Linked DNA regions of Rhodoligotrophos appendicifer. The protein of the gene in region 2 interacts with the protein of the main gene of each other region in a pairwise test. Links are inferred from orthologs where the notes say so. Each region holds a gene or a part of one and is shown on either strand. Other genes may lie near its edges.

Region 1 (3,626 bases), on a different replicon or contig from region 2:
CGCCTACCCCCCCTCGTCTAAGGGCATCACTCAGATGTTCAAGTGCTCCTGAGCAATGCCACACGTTGGAGAGACCTAATGAACTATGTAACCAAAGCAATTTCCGCTGGTGCCGTGGCGGTGGTCGCAAATGCAACGCCGCTTTACGCTGCCGATTTGCCGGCCTACGAGCCACCGCCACCGGTCCATACGGTGGTGGAAGCACCCGCATTATGGCAAGGCATCAGCGTCGGTGTCATCGGCGGATACGGGTGGGGTAAGGTCGATCACAAGCCATATGACTTCAAGCCTGAGGGTGGCCTCATCGGCGGTCTGGTCGGGCTGCATGGTCAGCAAGGCAACCTGGTCTATGGTGTCGAAGGCGATGCCTCATTCAGCTTCATGGATGCCAAGGACAAGTATACTTTTTACCATCTCCGCCCAGGCTTCGAGCCCGGCGACGAACTCGTAGCGGCTTGGCTGGACGGCTTCAGGCGCGACAAAGTCAGCGCCAAGATCTCGTCTGACTCACTCTTCACAGGGCGCGCCCGTCTCGGTTACGCCGTTGACCAGGCACTTCTGTATGCCACTGGTGGTATTGCAGCCACCCAAGCCACGCTTGAAGTCCAAGGCGAAAAAACAAAATATAAGAAGGACAAGTATGGCGTGACCCCGGTGCTCGGAGGAGGCGTCGAGTATAAACTCGAAAACAACTTCAGCATTCGCGGCGAATATCTCTACATGCTGCCTTACAAGATCAAATTTAACGATCGTCAATACTCCCGTCACAAGGCAGAGTTCGACGGCACACATCTCGTCCGCGTGGGGCTCAGCTACAGCCTCCCGATTTTCTGAGCAGCGCCACAGTCGGGGAAAGCGTTTCGCTTCCCCCGATCCTCACCTCCGAAGATCCGGAGGCACGGCCTCATCTTTCAGTTGGGCCACGATATCGGCAAACGGGACGGTCACCTGTTGCTGCACTCCCAAGCGCCGCACATTGACTGAGCGCTCATCGCGCTCTCGCTTTCCGAGCACGAGGATCACCGGCACCTTGGTCAAGGAATGTTCGCGCACCTTGTAATTGATCTTCTCGTTGCGCAGATCGGTCTCAACACGAATTCCCGCGGCTCCCAGCGCCTGAGCGACCTCGATTGCGTAATCGTCAACATCCGAGACAATAGGGGCCACAATCACCTGAACCGGAGCGATCCAGAACGGGAAATGACCTGCATAATGCTCAATCAAAATGCCGATGAAGCGCTCCATCGAGCCGCAGATCGCTCTATGGATCATGACCGGCGGCTGCTTCTGCCCATCCTGATCAATATAGAAAGCGCCGAATCGCTCCGGTAGGTTGAAGTCGATCTGCGTGGTGCCACATTGCCAGTCTCGGCCGATCGCGTCCCGGAGAACATATTCGAATTTCGGCCCGTAGAACGCTCCCTCGCCGGGATTTATCGACGTCTTGATCTTGCCCGCAGACTGTTCTTCTATCTGCACCAGCACACGCCTCATAACGTCTTCGGCATGGTCCCACATCTCATCCGTTCCAACCCGCTTCTCGGGACGGGTGGACAGCTTGACCACGATGTTGTCGGTGAAGCCGAAATCGGCATAGGTCGAGAGAATCAGGTCGTTGATCTTCAGGCATTCATCAGCCATCTGATCTTCAGTACAGAAGATGTGGGCGTCGTCCTGAGTAAAACCGCGCACCCGCATCAGGCCATGCAATGCCCCTGAGGGTTCGTAGCGGTGCACTGCACCGAATTCGGCCAACCTCAAAGAAAGATCCCGATAGCTTTTGAGACCGTGTTTGAAAATCTGCACATGTCCCGGGCAATTCATCGGCTTGAGAGCGAACACCCGGTCATCGTCGGTATCTTCGCCCGCCGATTGGACCTTGAACATATTCTCCTTGTACCAACCCCAGTGGCCCGAGGTTTCCCATAGGCCCTTATCCAAAATCTGGGGTGCATTAACTTCCTTATAATCGACAGCGAGCCTCCTTCGCATGTATGCGATGAGGGCCTGGAACACAGTCCAGCCATTGGGGTGCCAGAAGACCACGCCCGGCCCTTCCTCCTGGAAGTGAAACAGATCCATTTCCCGACCAAGCCGGCGATGGTCGCGCTTCTCCGCCTCCTCCAGCCGCTGGAGATAGTCCTTCAGATCCTTGTCATCGGCCCAGGCCGTCCCATAGATGCGCTGCAATTGGGCTCCCTGAGCATCGCCGCGCCAATAAGAGCCCGAGATCTTCATCAGCTTGAACGCGTTGCCCACCTTGCCGGTCGACGTCATATGGGGCCCGCGACAGAGATCCATCCACGCGCCCTGGGCATACATCTTTATGGTCTGGTTCTCAGGGATGGCATCAACCAGCTCCACCTTGAACATCTCGCCTTTGTCGCGGAAAAATGTCTTCGCTCTGTCACGGCTCCAGACTTCGCGCGTGAATGGCTTGTCCCGCTTTATTATCTCGCGCATTTTCTGCTCGATAACCTCGAGCTCCTCGGGATGAAAAGGCTCGTTCCGCGCAAAGTCATAGAAGAAGCCGTTTTCGATCACAGGACCAATCGTGACCTGAGTGCCGGGGAAAAGCTCTTGGACCGCTTCAGCCAGCACATGGGCGGCATCGTGACGTATGAGTTCCAGTGCCTCGGGATCGTCGCGGGTTATCAGTCGTATGTCGGCATCAGCTTGGATGGGTTCGCTGAGATCGCAAAGTGTGCCATCGATCATCATGGCAACCGCCTTCTTCTCCAGCGATTTCGAAATCGATGAGGCGACCTCTGAGCCGGTCACACCGTTCTCGAAGTTCCGACGGCCTCCATCGGGAAAGCTCAATTCAATCACGATCTTCTCCTGCTCAATCGCTGCATACCACGCAGGTAAGCGTTTCGGGTTCTTCCATTAAGGCGAGGCCGTGTTTTGGCCTGCTGGAGGACAATCGTCAAGCAAAGCAGCTTGGCCTCACTGTTGCCGGCAAAACACAACTTTAGATTGAATACGCCCCGCAGGGCGCCATCCACCTGTTGGAATTCAATAACTGTATGATATTTCAATATAATTTTTGCTTTTCCCACTCATCGTCAAGCCGGACTTGAGCCCTTGCGCATGATGAAGAAAGTGCTAAAACGTCAAAACACTAGTTAAGGTTGTGTTGACGTGCATTTCGGCTGGGGGGCCGATATTGGAGTGTTCCCCATGAGTTTCTTCTCTTTGCGTAGCTTTGCGTTTATCAGCGCCGCCATTGCCTGCGCTGGCACATTGGCATCCGGACCGGCATCTTCAGCCGATCTTCCAGCCATGGAAACCTACCCGAGCAATCCCTCTCTCGGTTTCGATGCCGCAAAGCCGTGGCAAGGCGTCTACATTGGCGTTCTCGGGAGCTACAACATGCTCAATGCCGATGTCGCTGTTTATTCGCCCCACCCCATCGATCCAGCCGTCAAGGGAATGTTCTGGGGGGCTTTGGCGGGGATGAACCTTCAACTCGGCGATTTCGTGCTGGGTGCCGAGGCTGACACCAGCTTTGGCAATGCAACCGGCAGAGGGCCAAGAGTCGCCGTTGAAATGAACCAGTTCTCAACGTTCCGGGGCCGTCTTGGCTATGCCGTGGGTCCCGTCCTCATCTATGGCACGGCCGG
Region 2 (3,349 bases):
CGCCTTCCTTGACGTTCTTAGGCGCGCCTTCGACCAGGTCCTTAGCCTCCTTCAGACCGAGCGCGGTGATTTCGCGAACCACCTTAATCACGTTGATCTTCTTTTCGCCAGCTGCGGTAAGAACAACGTTGAACTCAGTCTGCTCTTCAACAGGAGCGGCAGCGGCACCACCACCGGCAGCAGCAACCGCCACCGGAGCAGCGGCAGAAACGCCCCACTTCTCCTCGAGCATCTTCGACAGCTCGGCAGCTTCAAGAACCGTCAGGCTCGAGAGCTCCTCAACAATCTTCGACAGATCAGTCATTGGTTTCTCTTTCTCTCAATCAGTTCGAACCGGATCACATGCATGGAGGCCGTCAAGCGGCCTCACTCTTGGTGGCATAAGCGTTGAGAACCCGTGCCAGCTGAGCAGCCGGCGCTTGGACCACGCCCGCAATGCGGGTGGCGGGGGTCTGAATCATGCCAACCAGCCTGCCTCTCAACTCGTCGAGAGACGGCAGTTCAGCCAGCGCCTTCACACCATCGGGATCGAGAACCCTCGCTCCCATGGCGCCGCCAAGAATAACGAGTTTTTCGTTTGTCTTGGCATAGGCGATCAACGCTTTCGGCGCCGAAATCGGATCAGGCGAATAAGCCACGGCTGTCGGACCCTTAAAAAGATCCTTTATGCCTTCCGAGTCGGTACCATCAAGAGCAAGCTTCACCAGACGATTCTTGGCGACCTTCAAGGACCCCCCCACCGCAGCCATCTGGCGACGCAGAGTATTCATCTGCGGCACCGTCAAGCCTTGATAGCCAACCACGACAACGACGCCGGTGGTCAGGAACACCTGGTTGAGCGTTGTGATGAGCTCTTGCTTTTCAGCTCTCTCCACTTGCTCTCTCCTCGCGTGCGCTTTTGCCCTGAGATTCAGGGCGTTGCGCTTCCACACTAGCCATCGGCACTAAGGCCACCATGCACGAAGGCAGGTGCCATCTCCAATGGCGCTCACTGCCTGTCCGCAGCCAGATGCTCCGAGGAGCAAAGGACGCGATCTCGAGGTTCGAACCAACTGATGCTAAGGATAACCTCTATTTGGGAGACTATCCGCCATCAATCAACCCACTCCCCGTCTCATGCCGGCTGGACTATTAAGCAAACATTCGCATGCTTGCGCCGGCAGTCTCGGACAGGTCTTCTAGACCGGTTTGGCTGGGTGGATCGCCTTCGATACCCTCTGGCCAAACCAAACGCATAAGCAGACCGGCTGCTTTTGCCGGTCTGCTTATGCGAATCTCGTAATGCGATGACGACCTTTTACGCCGGGTTGCTCACGCTCGCAAGGTCTACCTTCAACCCAGGCCCCATTGTTGAGCTCAAGGACACCTTTTTAAGGTAAGTGCCTTTGGCGCCGGCGGGCTTCGCCTTCACCACGGCATCGACGAAGGCACGGATATTACCGGCTAAAGCATCCTCGGTGAAGCTCGCCTTTCCCACACCGCCGTGAATGATCCCGGCCTTCTCGACCTTGAATTCTACAGCACCACCCTTTGCAGCCTTCACGGCACCCGCCACGTCAGGCGTAACGGTGCCGACCTTCGGGTTCGGCATCATGCCACGCGGGCCGAGGACTTTGCCCAGGCGCCCCACTAAGGGCATCATATCAGGGGTTGCAATACAACGGTCGAAGTCGATGTTTCCTGCCTGCACGCTTTCAACCAAATCTTCAGCGCCAACGACGTCCGCCCCCGCAGCCTTGGCCTGTTCAGCTTTGTCGCCGCGAGCGAACACTGCCACTCGCACGGTGCGGCCAGAACCATTCGGGAGTTGGCAGACGCCACGGACCATCTGGTCCGCATGACGTGGATCGACACCGAGATTGAGTGAAATCTCGATCGTCTCGTCGAACTTCGCCTTCGCCCGTTCCTTCAACATCTTGAGGGCTTCGTCCAAGACATAAGCCTTTTCAGGATTAATGCCCTCGTTGACCTTCGCGATGCGCTTTGCAATCTTGGCCATATGATTACTCCGTCACCGAGAGGCCCATCGACCGGGCAGAACCGGCGATGATTTTCGAAGCTTGGTCAATGTCGCGTGCATTTAGATCTTTGAGCTTCGCCTTGGCGATGTCACGGACCTGATCCATGGTCACCGAGCCGACACTTGCTTTGCCAGGCTCCTTTGATCCCTTGGAAATCTTTGCGGCTTGGCGCAGCAGATAGCTGGCCGGCGGCGTCTTGATCTCAAAGGTGAAGGACTTGTCCTGAAACACGGTTATGACGGTCGGGCATGGCGCCCCCTTATCCAGCTCCTGCGTGGCGGCATTAAATGCCTTGCAGAACTCCATGATATTCAAACCACGCTGACCAAGAGCCGGTCCAATCGGTGGCGAGGGCGTCGCTGATGCTGCAGGTACCTGCAGCTTGATATAACCAGTAATCTTTTTTGCCATTCTATCCTCGTTGCCGGCCCATGCCGGCTCTGGTTTGAGGGTGGTGGTGCGGCTTTAATGGACATTTGCAGGCTGACAAATGTACCGGCCTCCCACCGCTATTCGGACAGGTCAGACCTTCTCCACCTGCCCAAATTCCAGCTCGACCGGCGTCGGTCGGCCGAAAATCGATACGGCTACCTTGAGCCGGGAGCGCTCCTCGTCAACTTCCTCGACAAGGCCATTGAATGAGGCAAAAGGACCATCGGCCACCTTGACCTGCTCGCCGATTTCGAAAGTGATCGACGGCCGTGGACGCTCCACACCCTCCTTTACCTGATAAAGGATGCGTTCGGCCTCGGCATTGGAGATCGGGATCGGCTTGTTGTCTGAACCCAGGAACCCCGTCACCTTCGGCGTATTCTTAATCAGATGGTAGCCCTGATCAGTCATTTCCATCCGAACCAGGACGTAGCCCGGGAAAAAACGTCGTTCACTCGTTACCTTTCGACCGCGCCGGACCTCGACGACCTCCTCGGTCGGCACCATGATCTCGTCGATCAGATGAGCCAGTCCTTGCTGTGCCGCCTGCTCCTTCAGCGACTCAGCCACTTTCTTCTCGAAATTCGAGTAAGTGTGAACGATGTACCAGCGCTTCGCCATTGTCTCTCGTTCCGCCGCTTACGCTCTGATGCCCAAAATGTAGCTCACGGCAAAGCTTAAAGCTTCGTCCACAATCAGGAAGAAAATAGAAGCGAAGACCACCATAATCATCACCATAACGGTCGTAATCATGGTCTCTTTCCGTGACGGCCAGGTCACCTTTGCCATTTCGGCGCGAACCTGCTGCACGAATTGGAATGGGTTCGTCTTCGCCATGCGCTTCTGCCTGTTCCGGACCTTAACCAGACTTCACCGCCTGGCTTTGAATTACCGTA

What was found.
Region 1: the proteins of rplA (region 2) and thrS interact in binary tests that used the Escherichia coli proteins (3 or more experiments, as listed by UniProt). The link is inferred for Rhodoligotrophos appendicifer from one-to-one orthologs.

What each region holds. Positions count from the first base shown.
Region 1 is NZ_VHKL01000004.1:109,655-113,280, forward strand. Bases 355-3,344 are described here. They hold thrS (threonine--tRNA ligase), read right to left. Parts: upstream 2,833-3,344; coding sequence 877-2,832; downstream 355-876. Other genes in these bases: FKM97_RS10040 (outer membrane protein), read left to right, coding at 355-834; FKM97_RS10050 (outer membrane protein), read left to right, coding at 3,184-3,344. Outside these bases: more of FKM97_RS10040, read left to right, coding at 79-354; more of FKM97_RS10050, read left to right, coding at 3,345-3,626. UniProt on the Escherichia coli protein: Catalyzes the attachment of threonine to tRNA(Thr) in a two-step reaction: L-threonine is first activated by ATP to form Thr-AMP and then transferred to the acceptor end of tRNA(Thr). The rate-limiting step is amino acid activation in the presence of tRNA.
Region 2 is NZ_VHKL01000017.1:332-3,680, reverse strand. What follows is about bases 149-2,861. They hold rplA (50S ribosomal protein L1), read right to left. Parts: upstream 2,000-2,861; coding sequence 1,298-1,999; downstream 149-1,297. Other genes in these bases: nusG (transcription termination/antitermination protein NusG), read right to left, coding at 2,544-2,861; rplK (50S ribosomal protein L11), read right to left, coding at 2,004-2,432; rplJ (50S ribosomal protein L10), read right to left, coding at 357-875; rplL (50S ribosomal protein L7/L12), read right to left, coding at 149-304. Outside these bases: more of rplL, read right to left, coding at 1-148; more of nusG, read right to left, coding at 2,862-3,074; preprotein translocase subunit SecE, read right to left, coding at 3,093-3,290. UniProt on the Escherichia coli protein: One of the primary rRNA binding proteins, it binds very close to the 3'-end of the 23S rRNA. Forms part of the L1 stalk. It is often not seen in high-resolution crystal structures, but can be seen in cryo_EM and 3D reconstruction models.